3 regions of the Alteribacillus sp. HJP-4 genome follow, and region 3 is predicted to be linked to each of the others. Evidence: riboswitches for the same ligand, from Rfam matches in the RefSeq annotation. Region 3 holds a riboswitch; each other region holds the start of a gene.
The links. A riboswitch is a leader RNA that binds a small molecule or an ion and turns the genes downstream of it on or off. The one in region 3 is predicted to bind thiamine pyrophosphate.
Positions count from the first base shown of each region.

Region 1: another riboswitch for thiamine pyrophosphate. It lies ahead of thiT (energy-coupled thiamine transporter ThiT); the one in region 3 lies ahead of thiC (phosphomethylpyrimidine synthase ThiC).
Region 2: another riboswitch for thiamine pyrophosphate. It lies ahead of ACE4RR_RS08230 (thiamine phosphate synthase); the one in region 3 lies ahead of thiC (phosphomethylpyrimidine synthase ThiC).

Region 1 is NZ_JBHIKY010000007.1:22,688-27,802, reverse strand. Features, by position in the region: gene thiE (thiamine phosphate synthase) at 1-608, shown strand, start outside; gene megL (methionine gamma-lyase) at 873-2,084, opposite strand; gene ACE4RR_RS08115 (hypothetical protein) at 2,297-3,013, shown strand; gene thiT (energy-coupled thiamine transporter ThiT) at 3,048-3,620, opposite strand; TPP riboswitch at 3,698-3,799, opposite strand; gene ACE4RR_RS08105 (hypothetical protein) at 3,899-4,360, shown strand; gene ACE4RR_RS08100 (carbon starvation CstA family protein) at 4,547-5,115, shown strand, end outside.
Region 2 is NZ_JBHIKY010000007.1:46,253-51,367, forward strand. Features, by position in the region: gene ACE4RR_RS08210 (ThiF family adenylyltransferase) at 1-128, opposite strand, end outside; gene ACE4RR_RS08215 (thiazole synthase) at 125-892, opposite strand; gene thiS (sulfur carrier protein ThiS) at 899-1,102, opposite strand; gene thiO (glycine oxidase ThiO) at 1,086-2,234, opposite strand; gene ACE4RR_RS08230 (thiamine phosphate synthase) at 2,231-2,902, opposite strand; TPP riboswitch at 2,891-2,992, opposite strand; TPP riboswitch at 3,122-3,221, opposite strand; gene ACE4RR_RS08235 (YbfB/YjiJ family MFS transporter) at 3,328-4,542, shown strand; gene ACE4RR_RS08240 (2-hydroxymuconate tautomerase family protein) at 4,571-4,780, shown strand; gene ACE4RR_RS08245 (FixH family protein) at 4,902-5,115, opposite strand, start outside.
Region 3 is NZ_JBHIKY010000030.1:16,372-21,486, forward strand. Features, by position in the region: gene ACE4RR_RS19010 (hypothetical protein) at 1-60, opposite strand, end outside; gene ACE4RR_RS19015 (metal-sensitive transcriptional regulator) at 216-476, opposite strand; gene ACE4RR_RS19020 (hypothetical protein) at 591-1,946, opposite strand; gene ACE4RR_RS19025 (RNA polymerase sigma factor SigX) at 1,943-2,482, opposite strand; gene ACE4RR_RS19030 (BH0509 family protein) at 2,978-3,121, opposite strand; TPP riboswitch at 3,598-3,712, shown strand; gene thiC (phosphomethylpyrimidine synthase ThiC) at 3,854-5,115, shown strand, end outside.

The sequences.
Region 1 (5,115 bases), on a different contig from region 3:
TAATGGGTAGTAATAACACAGAAAAAGATCCAGTAAGTGTATTAAAAAAGGCAATACAAGGAGGCATCACCTGTTTCCAGTTCCGTGAAAAAGGAAAAGGAGCACTTGCAGGCGGGGCGAAAGAAGAGCTCGCCCGTCGTTTACAAGAGGTATGCGCAGACAACGATATTCCTTTTATCATAAATGATGATGTCGAGCTTGCCCTGCGCCTGCGGGCAGACGGCATTCATGCTGGCCAGAATGATGCCCCGGCTTCAGAAATTCGAAAGTACTGTCCGGCCGGCATGCTGGTCGGGATCTCCGCAAAAACGCTCCGGGAAGCGAGGAAGGCAGAGCAGGATGGAGCAGATTATATTGGCACCGGTCCAATGTTTGCTACTGCCACCAAAGAAGATGCAGAGGAGCCGATCGGTCCAGCCGGGATCAGCAGAATTCGTGCCCAGGGTTTCACTCTGCCGATTGTCGGTATAGGAGGCATCCATGTTGAGAATGCAGTGCAGGTAATAAAAGCTGGAGCGGACGGAATTTCCGTTATTTCCGCTATAAGCGCAAAAGATAATCCAGAACAGGCAGCCCGAAGGCTTCTTGAAGCTGTTATGAAAGATTGACGCGTGCCGGCATCAAATGATGCTGTTTAAGACTGAGGCTGCTGCAAAAGTAGATTCACCAACAGATATGTAATGATTACTCTTCTACACGCATAAGAGATGGTTGATAAGAGCGGAGCAAGCGAGACGCCTGCGGGAATAGCAACGGCTGAAATTCCCACAGGCAGCGACTAGCTGCCGAGGAAGTTGAAGCGTTGCCCGCGGCAAGCGAGTTTGCGCAGGGAAAATCAACCGCTTAATAAAACCTTTATTATCAATAAACAGTTATTTTATTCTCTTACTTACTTTCTCAGTAGTCTTGTTTAGGGCCTGCTCAAGATCCTCCCAGATATCATCAGGAGATTCAAGGCCAAAAGAAAGCCTCAGCAGGCGGTCACTTATTTTCATTTTCTGCCGCTCCTGCTCCGGTACAACGGCGTGAGTCATGGTCGCGGGATGCTGAATTAATGTTTCAGCATCTCCCAGGCTTACCGCTATTTTAATCATAGACAGTTGATTCATAAAAGCCTGAGCTGTTTGCTTGTTCCCCTTTAATTCAAAGCTGAGCAGCCCCCCTGAATCATCCATCTGTTTTTGTGCAAGTGCATGATAAGAAAAGTCCGGATCTCCTGGATAATAGATTTTTTCTACAGCCTTATGGGTTCTAAGCTTTTCGCTGATAATTTTTGCAGTGCTGCAGTGACGATGCATGCGGAGTGATAGAGTTTTTAAGCCGCGGAGCAGCAGCCAGGCATCGAATGGCCCTAATATACCGCCCATGTCTTTCTGGGCAGAAGAGCGGACTCCGGTTATAAAGTCATTACTGCCACAGGCGAGTCCTGCGATAAGATCTCCGTGCCCACCTATATATTTTGTCGCGCTGTGTATAACCACATCCGCACCAAATTCCAACGGCCTCTGTAAAATAGGGGAGGCAAACGTGTTATCTACTATCAATGTTAATCCTTTGTCTTTGGTAACTGAACTCAGCATCGCCATATCAATAACTCTCATCGTTGGATTTATAGGTGTTTCTACATAAACCGCTTTTGTGTTTGGCTTTATAAACGAACGAATATGAGCCTCGTCATCCATCTCGATCAGGTCAAACTCTACTTGAAAACGATCCTTCAGCATCGTGAGCAGTCCGAAAGTACAGCCATACACTCCTTCTGATATAAGGAGGTGATCACCGCTTTTCACAAGAGAAGCAAGCACAGAAGATATGGCTGCCATTCCAGAGCTGAATGCTATTCCATCCTCCGCTCCTTCAAGATCAGCAATTTTCTCCTCTAATTCTCGCACTGTTGGATTAGCAAGGCGGGAATATATATAGCCTTTTTCATTACCTGCAAATCTTTGTTCTCCCTGCTCGGCACTAGCAAAGGAAAACGTAGAGGTTTGATAAATAGGCGGTACCAGGCTGCCGTGCTCGTTACCCTTTCCCTTACCGTGTATAGCTCTTGTTTCCAATTGCTTTTTATTCATCTGTGTCATCCTCTCGTGCTTTTGTATAAGTTTCCAGTATTAGTATATTAAAACAGCCTGTCTCACGCACGGCTGTGCGGTGAAGGGACAGGATAATAGGATTTGATTTTTTAGAGGCTGCTATTCAGAACTACCCTTTTATTTTTCATTTCTATCATTTTGTGGGAAAATGGCGGTTATTATTAAAATTTCAATTCCCATGGGAAGGGAGAACAAAGACAATGCTCGATCCGACGCTGATAATCATCGTTTACCTTACAGTGCAGCTGTTTGCAAATAAATTAATTTCGACTTCTCATGTTGGCAGATTTAAATGGGTTTCTTTTTCTGGTGGAGTTGCTGTTTCCTATGTTTTCGTTTATGTGCTGCCTTCTCTGCATGAAGAGCAGGAGAAATTCAAAGCATCTGGACTGCTGGCGATGGAGTCAGAATTATATTTGCTGGGGCTCTTTGGTCTGCTTGTATTTTATGCCGTTCATAATGCAGCAGAAAAAGCTTACCAGAAGCATGCTCAGGGTGAAGGAAGCTTCTATTGGATTCAAATAATATTTTTCGGGATGTACAATATGTTTATTTCGTACCATGTTTTCGGGTCTGATATAGAAGGGATAGAGGCGTGGTTTTACGGGTTAGCTGTTGGACTGCACTTTATGGCAATTTCGAATGATTTGTGGAGAGAGGATGCCAAAAGATATGTAGAGCTTGGGAGGTACATTCTTGCTGCAGGGATTTTAAGCGGCTGGCTGCTTGGTGTGTTCGTTTCTATGCCTGACTATGCACTGGGCATTGTTTTTGCCTTTATATCTGGAGCTATGATCTTAAATGTGCTGAAAAAAGAACTGCCTTCTGAACACAATGCACACTTTCGTACGTTTCTTCTCTCATCTATTGGATATACACTAATCACATTTGCATTAAAGTTATTTTTTGAATGGTAAAAAAAAGCCTGCCCTTCATGATGAAAGGCAGGCATTACGCTGCGGCCTGAGGGGATCTTTTAGTTTCAATGAAAAATTGCGGCCTGTATCTGGAAATAAGAACGACAATCACCATCGTTATCAGCATTTCCGGCACAAGATATGAAGCGTTATAAATTGCTGAATACGCAGAGACCGGCATACCATCAGGAGCGTAAGCCCCAAACCAGATAATACCGGAAGCAAAATGATCCAGAAATCTGAGCAAAGTAGCAAATCCTATACCTGTAATCATTAAAGCCAGCGGCAGTCGGTCCTGTCTGCTTTGTTTACCGGCAAATACTCCGGCAAATCCCAGCACGGCGAAAGCAATCGGATATTCTAAAATATATTGAACAGGGTGAACAATCGTTGGACCAAACAACAGCTGAACCATTCCATAAATAAAGCCTGTGAGTACTCCGATTTTCCATCCTCTCCGGAAAGCCATAATGAAGATAGGAACCATGACAAGGGAAATTGAACCTCCCATTGCCCAGAGTGCTGAAAATTTGATATAGCTGAGGATGACTGCCAGTGCAGCCATAATAGCGACTTCTATCATAATGACTAGTCGATTGGATTGCATAAAAATACTCCTTTCATATCCTCAAAGGGGGAAAGGAGACGACTGATTTTTTAAAACACTCTTGTCTGTGTGACAAGAAGCCTGCCGCACCACTTTCCTACGCTGGTCTGAGCCAGTTCAGGTTCTAAGAGTTGAGGCAGCACGCCTCTCTCAGTCTTCCGACACCCCTAGTGGAAATATAATATTTTCTTAAATATAGCACAGCCTTATGAGTTTGAAAAGCAATGGGGAGTAAATATGATGTATACTAAAAAGAAGTTTGGACTCAGGAGGATATTATGGAGGCTTCATCACAAAGTGCAATTATTCGTTATTTAAAAGGAAGCGGCCTTGCCTGCTCCGTCACCTTATTGTTGTTTATTTTTTATACAATCAGTCTTGGCGATATCAATCAATTTTTACTGCTGGCTTTTATATTAACTGTACATACATATGCAGGAGCTGCGGCAGGGGAATTGCTGCTGCAGTTGTTAAAGCCGCTCGAAACCTGGCTTGTTTATCCGCTTCTAGGTGTGTTTATCTTTGGCTCTCTTGGAGCTCTCCACGGTCTTTTTATTATACTTACCTATGATTTAGTCGGATTTTTTATTGGCGTGACGATGGCATCATCGATCTCTTTCTTTTTTAGTCCGCTGATAAAGTCACGGCCGCTTTCTTTTCTGTTTGCAGCTATGGGGCCGTCCTTATTCATCATTATTTTACTATCCAGCTTCTTTGCAAAGGCTCTCGGTCAAAATTAAAGGCTAAACATTTGGCAAAATTATTGTTAGAATAGTATTTTAAGAAATTATTCGCAAATTATCATAATTTCTTTTATAATCAAACTACTACTATAAGCATAGGAATATAGCGGAAAGGAGGAAAAAATCACCAATATGTAAGCGTTATCTATTTTTTTAATCCAATGCAGAAAGGAAGAGGCGCTCATGCCAGCTATTGTTTTAGCGGTTATAGGGATTATAGTATTTGCCCTCGGATACCGGTATTATTCTAAGTTTATCGCTGAACGCATTTATCGCTTAGATCCAAATTTCCGCACACCGGCACATGAATTCCGGGATGGCGTAGACTTTGTACCAACAAATAAATGGGTTCTCTGGGGTCACCATTTTACTTCCGTCGCCGGGGCAGCACCGATTGTAGGGCCTGCTGTTGCCGTCTATTGGGGATGGCTTCCCGCTTTTTTGTGGGTCGTTCTCGGCACGGTCTTTGCTGCGGGGGTTCATGATTTTGGAACACTGGTATTATCAGTCCGTAATAAAGGACAGTCCATCGGTACATTAGCCGAAAGAATTATCGGCCGCCGTGCCAAGCTCTTATTTTTGTTTATCATTCTTATTCTAGTATTAATGGTAAACGCTGTCTTTGCATGGGTTATTTCGAATTTATTTGTTTCATTTCCAGCAAGTGTTCTGCCAGTTTTCATCCAGATACCGCTTGCAATATGGATCGGCTATAAAGTAAACAAAAAAGGCGGCAATATGCTGGTCCCTTC
Region 2 (5,115 bases), on a different contig from region 3:
AGGGTTTCTGCTGCACTGCTTCCAAGCGCCCCGGCCCCGATAATCACTACTTCTGCCTTCTGCAGCTTTCTTTGACCGTCAGCTCCTATTCCGGAAAACAATTCCTGCCTTGAATATCTTTCTCTCAAAGTCTGCTCATTCCTTCAGCCGGACTGCTTGCCTGAGCATAAAATTTCTTATCTATCCGTCCTGCTTCATATCCGAGTCTACCGGCTTCCACTGCATATTTCATTGCTTCTGCCATCTTTTCTGGAACTTCTGCACCGGACACTGCAGTGTTTAAGAGAATGCCGTCTGCCCCAAGCTCCATTGCGTAGGAAGCATCTTTGGGACTTCCAATGCCGGCATCCACAATTACCGGCACTTCTGCCTGCTCGATAATATGAGACAGATTATAAGGATTTATAATACCAAGACCTGTTCCGATCGGGGAAGCTCCCGGCATGATTGCATGCACCCCAAGTTCTTGAAGCTTTCTTGCCAGCACTACATCATCAGACGTATATGGCAGCACCGTGTAGCCTTCTTTAAGAAGTATTTCAGAAGCTTTCAATGTCTCCACTGGATCGGGAAGTAGTGTTTTATCACAGCCTATAACCTCGACTTTAATCATATCGCACATATTCGCTGCATCTGCCATTTTTGCAATTCTTACTGCTTCATCAGCTGTTTTTGCTCCCGCTGTATTAGGCAGAAGGCGGAAACCCGACAGATCCATTTCTTCGAAAGGATCCGGCTGAGAGGTATCGAATATATTCATTCTTCTTACGGCAAATGTCAGCACCTCCGTTTCCGACTTCTGTACTGAGCACCTCTGAATCTCTGCATTTTCATATTTTCCTGTTCCTAAAAATAATCGTGAATTAAAAGAATATGGCCCAATGTTTAACATAAAAATTCACCCTCCTCCTACAAAATGGACAATCTCAAGAATATCTCCTTCTTCAACAGCTTCATCCGCATGCTCATCTTTTTTCAGTACTGTGCCATTACGTTCCACCACTGCTTTTTTCCCTGATAAATGAAGATGTTCTAATAGACCGCTCACGCTGTCTGCTGAGTCCGGCAAATTCTGCTTTACACCATTAATGGTAACTTCCAATGCGATCTTCCTTTCCTTCGATAGTTCTTTTCGGGCAAAAAGCGGATTTCCAGTCTGAACGGACGGGTTTTCCATCGATCATATCCGCCATCCATTCCCCTGTAACAGCGGAGAGTAGAATACCGTTTCTGTAGTGGCCTGCCGCCAGCCATAATCCTTTCTGTCCGTAAGCTCCCAGATATGGCATACCATCCGCTGTCTGTGGTCTCACTCCTGCCCATGCCCGGCCCCACTCGGCTCTTTCAAATGCAGGAACAAGGCTGCAGGCTTTGCGGAGCAGAGTTTGCACGGCTTCTGCCATAACTTTTTTATCCATGTGTCCCTCCCGTTCCGTGGCACCGATAATAACCGATCCGTCTGCCTTAGGAACGATATAAAAGTCGCTGGCATGAATGGTGGAACGGATCACACTCCGCTCAGGTATTAGTGACACACATTCGCCTTTTACTGGGATCATCTGTGGAACTGGTGCTTTATCTTTATTCAGCAGACTTTCGGACCACGCGCCTGCTGCGACCACCACATGCGGAGCGTAAACAGGCCCGTAACAGGTCTCTACGCCAGTGGTTCTGCCATTATCTTCTATTAATCTGTCAGCGCTAATATACTCCTGCAGGTCAGCCCCGATATTCGCTGCCGCCCGTGCCAGAGCTTTTGTCCAGTCAGGAGCCTTTACCTGTCCATCCTGAGGAATATAAAGAGCTCCCTGAATTCTTCCCTTGATTTCAGGCTCCCGATGGAGGACTTCCTCTGCATTCAACCATTCCACATGCTCTCCTTCAGCTTCCTGTATAACCCTTATCTGTTGAAGCTGAAGGGCTTCTTCCGCTGTCACCGCAACCTTCAGCATCCCATTCTTAAGGTAGGAAACTGTTAATCCAGAAGCCTTCTCCACTTCCGGTACAAGTTCAGAAAACATATTTCTGCTCGTCCTGGCAAAATCAAAAAATGCGCCCTTATTCTTTAACTCCGATTGAGCTCCGAGCATACCCGCTGCAGCGCTGGAAGCTTCTTCGGCAATCCTTCCCTTCTCCAGCAGTTTCACTCTATAGTTCCGTTTAGCCAGCTGGTATGCAATCGAGCAGCCGTTTACTCCTCCACCAATGATAATTACGTCATAGGATTGAATCAATTTTGACCTTCCTTTCGCAAAGCGGCAGCTTCTGCACCAGGGTTTTCTGCATAATAAATTCCTGAGAGCACCGCCGCTCCTTTTGCTCCATGAAGAGCTGTTTTTCTGAGGTTGTCTTTTGTCATTCCACCAATCGCAATTACTGGAATATTGACAGCTGCTGTCACTTCTTGAAGCTTCATTAATCCTCTGGCTGCGACCCCTTGTTTGCTTGAAGAAGCAAACACATGTCCGAAAAACAGATAATCTGCACCTTGTTTTTCTTTCTCCACAGCAGAAGTAACGCTATGCACAGAAGCACCGTGCAGAACTTTTCCAGTCAGCTTCCGGATAGGGGAGTGTTCAGGATAATGAATACCGCCAAGATTATATTTTTCAACCAGCTCTGGCTGATTGTTCACTATTATTTTCATTTTCGGGACATTACTTTGAAGCAGCAGCCGAATTCCAGCTTCTATATCTTTTCTGGACCACTTTTTTTCTCTGATGTGTACAAAATCGACATAATGGTGAGTCTGCAATGTCACCTCGTGCCATTTTTCTATACTCTGATTTCCTGAAGAAATAGCATGAAGCTGCACTTTTCTTAATCCCCCTTTTCCGCAGCGAAAAAAAGCCCCTTCCCTGCTGTGAGGAAAGAGGCGGCGGCTGCTGAGTGCATGCTGCAATCACTTTCCTCCGCTGGTTTTTCCAGTTCAGGTTCAAAGAGTTTCAACTTCCGTTGATCTCAGCCGGTTAAGGCACCCCTAGTGAATAATTAATATTATTTTTACAACTCGAGAACATCTGTACAGAAGAAAAGCATAGCCATAGTACATTCAAAACTTAAGAAAACAAAAAAACCATCCCTCAGGAAAACGGGGACGGGACTTCACAAACTCTCCTAAAAAGGACCGTACCAACATTCCCTCCGCTAGTATCAACTAGATCAGGTTCAAAGGGACCAGAATTCTCTGTCTCAGTCAAAAGACGCCCCCAGTGGTTATATTATCTAAAATTTTATAGGAAAATTTGTTCTATGTCAATCGCTTCCAAGATTCGTCCTCTATTGCTAGAATGCTAGATAGAACAAGTTTATAAGGAAGTGACATCCATGAGTCAGTCTGCAGGATTAAAAACGCCCAAGCAAGCATCTATTTTTTTTATATTACTTTCTGGTGTGATCGTGCTTGCAGTCGTCATGGGAATAGGACGGTTTGCATACACACCAATACTCCCGGTAATGGTGGAGCATACATCTTTAAATAATGAGTCCGCAGGGTATCTGGCGTCAAGTAATTACCTCGGCTATCTGGTCGGTGCTCTGCTTGCTGGAAAACTGAGCTGGAAACGAGGAAGAGCATTCAATGTTTACATATTCTTTAGTATGAATGCAGCCACGACGCTCGGAATGGGACTTACGAATTTAGAGTGGGGCTGGCATGCCTTAAGGTTTGGGTCCGGATTGTCGAGTGGGATTGTATTTGTGCTCGTTTCAAGTCTCATTTTAGACACCCTGGCCAGCAGAGGCAGACTTCCCTTGTCTGGATATTTGTTTGGGGGAGTCGGGCTCGGCATTATAAGCACTGGTCTTCTTGTACCAATTGTTATGCAGATAGCAGAATGGAACGGAGTCTGGCTCTCACTCGGGCTGCTCTCCTTTTTACTTGGAGGAGCTGTTCTGAACTGGGTCAAAGATCCCCCGGAGCAAAAAATAATGCCAGAAAGCACAGGTACAAACCACAATTCCAGAATAATACCTTGGCTGACAGCTGCTTATTTTATGGAGGGCATAGGATATATTATAAGCGGCACCTACCTTGTAGCATTTGCATCAGAAATACCATTTCTTCACTCAGCACCTTCCCTGAGCTGGGTGTTTGTCGGGGCTGCAGCAGCCCCATCATGTGTCATTTGGGCTGCAATCGCGTCAAGAATCGGCAATCTTCCGGCTATTCAGTTTGCTTTCGTTGTCCAAATAATTGGAATAGCTTTACCGGTCGTATTTTTTAATGCTGTTGGAGCTCTGCTCGGGTCCATTCTCTTTGGAGCAACCTTTATGGGGATAGTAACCATGGTAATGAGTGAAGGCCGGGCTGCAGCAGGCAGGGAAAGCAATCGCGTCATCAGCAGGCTTACCTTTTTTTATGGGGCAGGTCAAATGATCGGTCCGGCTGCAGCGGCTGTAATCATCTCCATAAGCGGGGTACTCTCTTCCTCCTTTTACTTTGCCATTGTTGTACTGGCAGCAGGGATGATCCTACTCGGCATTGGTCAATTCCGCCAGCAAAATAAAGTAAATAAATCTGTCAGACAGGTACCTTTTTGATAATATAAGAATAAGGAGGGATGCTTCCATGCCATTTGTAAATATAAAAATCACAAAAGAAGAACAGCCTGCCACACCAGAACAAAAGCATGCTCTTATTGAAGGAACAACTAAACTTCTTCAGGATACACTCGGGAAAAATCCTAAATCCACCGTAGTCATTATTGATGAAATCGAGACAGATAATTACGGTCTCGGAGGTGAATCAATAACAGAAAAGCGAAAGCGCGGAGAATAATATGAGCCGGGGCAGAGCTGCTCCGGCAAAACTATGTACACAGGTTAGTAAGAGAATCACTTCCCTTTTTTGCAGAGTATATAAAGATGGCCGCCTACTTTTTTAGGAATGCAGAATTTTACTATTGCACAGTTATTTCATTATCAACATGTTCATGAAGGCCATCGTTATTTTCTATATGAACAGTAATATAGTGACCGCCAGAATCCTCAAAAGTATGCGAAGTCTTGTAAGTACCGTCTGCCTCTTCTTCTGCATCAACCCACTTCCTTGTATCTTCTCCGTGCTTCCATATCTCCAGCCGGACACGTGCTTCTGTCAGAGGTTCTCCTTCG
Region 3 (5,115 bases):
CGTCTGCACGAATTCATTAAGCCAGACTTCAATATCTGCTTTTCTTTTCAATTTATCCATATTTTATCACCTGTACGGGAATATTTTTAAATACTTTGATTATTACTATACCATGTTTTATGTAAAATGTAGTGTCTATTGCAGAATATTTACCAGACTTTCGACCGACATATTTCGAGAAAAAAAGCCGCCATATAAATAGGCGGCTTCGCAGCTTATCTGCTTTTCACGAGTAAATTAACTGCTTCTTTAATAGTTTCATCCGTTTCCTCACCTTTTTCGATCTGCTCACGCACACATTGTTCAAGATTTTCACTTACGACAACACCAATAGCACGATCTAGTGCATTCCGGACGGCGGACATCTGACTCACGATGGCATGACAGTCTTTTTCATCCTCCATCATTTTCACTACACCGCGGACCTGTCCTTCTATTCGTTTTAATCTATTTTTCATTTTATCATTGTATTCCATACGACTGACCCTCCAAGAACTTTGCTCTTATTATACATTATTCCGATAGGGTTAACATCTCATCTGAAAAAAAGAGCTCTGGATGCTGTATCCAAAGCTCGAACAAGTAGAATTTTAATCATCTTCCATAAAGTTTGGCCCCGCAGGAACGCTGATCGTTTCTTCAAGGTTGTACTCTCCGGCCTCTGTGGATTCGGTGCCTTCAAAATTTATACTTTCAAATCCAAAATCTGAGGCAGCAAATAGAATTGCTTCTGTAACCAGGGTGCCGTTGTCGTCTTCCGGGAAAGTCGTTCCTTCTTCAAAAACAATGGTCGCCGTCTCCTCTTCCTCTTCTACATCAACAATATTCATATCTGAAGGGATAGAGGCTGCTACACCGTTTTGTTCCTCATGGTTCTGCATTTGTTCAAATGTTTCTTCAATTGTTAATAATTGTCCATCTTCCCGGGTAGTAGGAAGACTGGCTCCGTTTCCGGTGACGAGAAAGTTTACATCTTCCTCCGTTGTATAGACGTAGTATCCTCGATTCTCAGTAGTAATATCTAAGGATTCGACATTTCCAAAATTCGCTAAATCAAGGCCGGGCTCCCCGTTATAGGAAAGCTTCACCTCGTCTTCATCAAGGTATCTGGCAATTTCTTCGAGACTGCGGACGATGAGATCACTTTCGGCACTGCCTTCTGTATTTTCCTCTTCAAAATCAGCAGAAGGAACTTCTTCTTCCTCCTTGGTCCACTCAATATTCTGAAGAGCAGACTCTTCTAAACCAGTTCCTTCAGGACTAAATTCATCATTTAATTGATCAAAACTTTCCAGAAGGCTTTCATCAGACTCGGAAGCAAGGATGGTAACCGGGACAATAACGGATGATGTGCCATCCTGCAGAGGTATTGTGACGGGGCGCATTCCATCTGACTCAATATCTTCCTGTAATGCTGCAGTATAATTGTCATATTCTGGCATATCATTACCGCCAACTGTCACTTCAGGCTCTTGAACCGTTTCTTCTTCTGCCTCCTGTTCCTGTGACTCTTCATCCTCACTGCTAGAGTCCTCTGTTTCTTCTTCCTTCTCCTCGGGCTCAACAGTCTCGTCTTCTTCCGATTCACTTTCTTGTGTGTGCATAGTCTCATCTTCGCCAGGGGGTTCTTCTTCAATATCCTCTGAATTTGATTCATTTTCTGATCTTGACTCGTTGTTATTATCCTGATTGTTTTCTTCAGGAGAAGAAGATTGGTTAGAAGATGGGAAAAACGCCGGAACAAGAATGATCATCAATAATAAAGCTGCAGCAGAAAGAACAGGTACTGCCCAGCGTTTTAATGAAGAACCAGTTGCCTTTTGTGATTGCCTTTTTTCCATAATATTATAATAAATTTCATCTTTCGGACGCTGATCTCTGACTTCGGGAAGGTCTTTAACTCTTCTTTGGACCTCTTCCTCTGACAGCTTATTATTTCTTCTCATCGCTCTGCCCTCCTTTCACTATAGATTTCATTCTGCTCTATTAGGTCCTGCAGCTTTTTAACGGCACGATGCTGAGTTGTCTTCACCTTACTTTCCGACCACTCAAGAATATCCGCCGTTTCTTTAATTGATAACGAATCAATAAACCGCAGGGTAAGAACCTGGCGCTGGTCTGGAGTACACTGATCCATGCATTCGAAAACCTCTCTAGCATCGTCTCTCGCAGAAACTATTTCATCCGGTAATGGGGCTGGATCACGAATTTCTTCTTTTGAAAGCGGTCCCAATACACCAAGCCACTTTCTCTTTTTGCGGTTCTGTTTTCTGATCCAGTCAATGCCGACATGCCTTGCGATAGAATAAAGCCAGGTTTTTTCGCTGCTTTTCCCCTCAAAGGTGTCAAAAGCATGAAACACTTTTATATATACTTCCTGTACTAATTCTTCTGCAGCGTCCTTATCTCTGACCATATAGAATAAATATTGAAAAAGAGAGTGGTGGTAGGTTTCATATAACCGCTCAAATTCTTCCTGCACGATTAACACTCCCATACTTTAGTCGTTAGTGATTTACATTCGGTTACAAGCGAAACCAAAAATATTTCATATTCTTTCATATTTTTATATTTCAAAAAAAGAAAGCCCGGATGTTTACCACCCCGGAGCTTTAGTGCCCTGGCATCAAAAAAACAAGGCATAAACCCAGTATATTATTCCATACATAATGACAAGCGTGGTAATAAAAGCAAACAGCTTTTTATTAGAAAAATTATTCATACGAGCCTCCACCATAATAAGTACGTCTACAATTATATCATTTCTTTTGAGGTCGAAAGGAAGAAAATATGAGAACAAATTCAAAAAAGTATGGGTTTTACTAAAAAGAGGTTGACGAACAGCAGATCTATGAGAGGATCGAAAATCTGCTGTCATGGAGCAGAAGCCAAAAGTCTTCAGCATAATCATGGCAGCAATTCGAAAAAAAAGCCCGGTACCGGTTTCTAACCGGATACCCGAGCTTTTAAAGGTGTGTTATTCCGTTGTTTCGTGCTGAAAATACGTTTGATCATATAAATGCTCTACATCTTCATCCGTCATCATAGTAAACTGTTGATCTTCCATACCCCTGACCTTCGTTAAAAATGTAATCATGTTCTGACGCTCTCTTCTTTTCATTTTGTATGCTCCCCTTTCTGTGTTACTACAGAATATTAATTTAAATGTATTATATAACAGATAATTTCATTCCGTCAACACATTTTTCAGAATTTTTTATCAGAGGAATCAATTTCATAAGAGCAATTCAGAATATAAAACACGAACATTCGATTGTAGCGTAAGGCGACGACTCCTGGTCGATTAATACCGGCCACGTCCTGTGGCCAACATCGACACTAGCACGTCCTGGGCGTCGTGGGACTAGCTTGAGGTGAAGACCCCGCAGGCAGCTTTTTGCTGCTGAGGAGGCTGAGGCCAAGCCCACGGAAAGCGTTCGCCTGAAGCGAAAGTCGAATGATAAAGAGAAAGTAGATTTTAATACCCGCATTTTTCGTTGTGAAATTGACTTATGAAATTCATTCAGAGGTGAAATTTATTCAGTTTTGGGGTTTTCATTTTTTATAATATCTCCTATACTTGGTGTAATTGAATAATGAATCAACTAGGGGAGTCCGATGAGCCGGGCTGAGAAGAAAATGCCATGAATTTTTCTGACCCTTCGGACCTGATCTGGTTCATACCAGCGTAGGGAAGTTAGAATCGTGAAAGCAAGGTTCTTTAGCAGCTTCTAAATGACAGCCGGTCCAAAATGAATGGGCCGGCTTATTTTATTTTTTATTGCCTGCTGTGCCCTTTCGTCTATGCGCCAAGATCTCGTCCTTTACTATTTTTAAAAGGAGAGATTTTTTTATGTCCAATTCATCCATTTCCCACGAGAACGTGCACCATTTATCTAATCTTCCAGGGAGTAAAAAAGTGTATGTCAGCGGATCCCGTCCTGACCTGCGCGTGCCAATGCGAAAAATTGAATTAAGCGACACGGCCGGAACCTTTGGCGAGGAAAAAAACCCTCCGATCCACCTGTACGATACAAGCGGTCCATATACAGATGAAGAAGAGCTTATCAGCTTCGAAAAAGGGCTGAAATCGATTCGTGCCGAGTGGATAAATGAACGCCGGGATTCAGAAGAATATGAGGGAAGATTAATACGTCCTGAAGATAATGGATTGAACTCCCACAGCCGGCCACCTGTATTTCCTGGATTAAAAAGAACTCCCCGCCGGGCAGTAAGTGGTAAAAATGTAACTCAGCTGCACTATGCGAAACAAGGCATTATTACACCGGAGATGGAATTTATAGCTATAAGAGAAGACATGTCACCGGAATTCGTCCTTAAGGAAGTAGCAGAAGGAAGAGCGATAATTCCTTCCAATATTAATCATCCCGAAATAGAACCGATGATTATCGGACGAAATTTTCATGTAAAGATCAATGCAAATATTGGCAACTCTGCTGTCACATCCTCCATCGAAGAAGAAGTTGAAAAAATGACCTGGGCCATCCGCTGGGGAGCAGATAATATTATGGATCTTTCCACCGGTAAAAATATACACACCACAAGAGAATGGATTATCCGCAACTCCCCTGTGCCAGTCGGCACTGTTCCTATTTACCAGGCACTGGAAAAGGTTAATGGTACCGCTGAGGAATTAACATGGGAAATCTATAGGGATACTCTAATAGAACAGGCTGAACAGGGTGTAGACTACTTTACTATTCATGCCGGGGTGCTTTTGCGCTATGTACCGCTTACCGCGGGCCGACTGACAGGAATAGTCTCCAGGGGAGGTTCCATTATGGCGCAGTGGTGCTTATACCACCACCAGGAAAGCTTCTTATATACGCATTTCGATGAAATCTGCGAAATAATGAAAACATATGATATCGCGTTTTCTCTTGGAGACGGCCTCCGCCCAGGATCTATCGCAGACGCGAATGACGAAGCTCAATTTGCAGAATTAGAGACGCTAGGAGAATTAACAAAAAGAGCCTGGAAGCATGATGTTCAGGTTATGGTAGAAGGGCCAGGCCACGTGCCGATGCACTTGATAAAAGAAAATATGGATAAACAGCTGGAGGTCTGCGAAGAAGCTCCTTTCTACACTCTCGG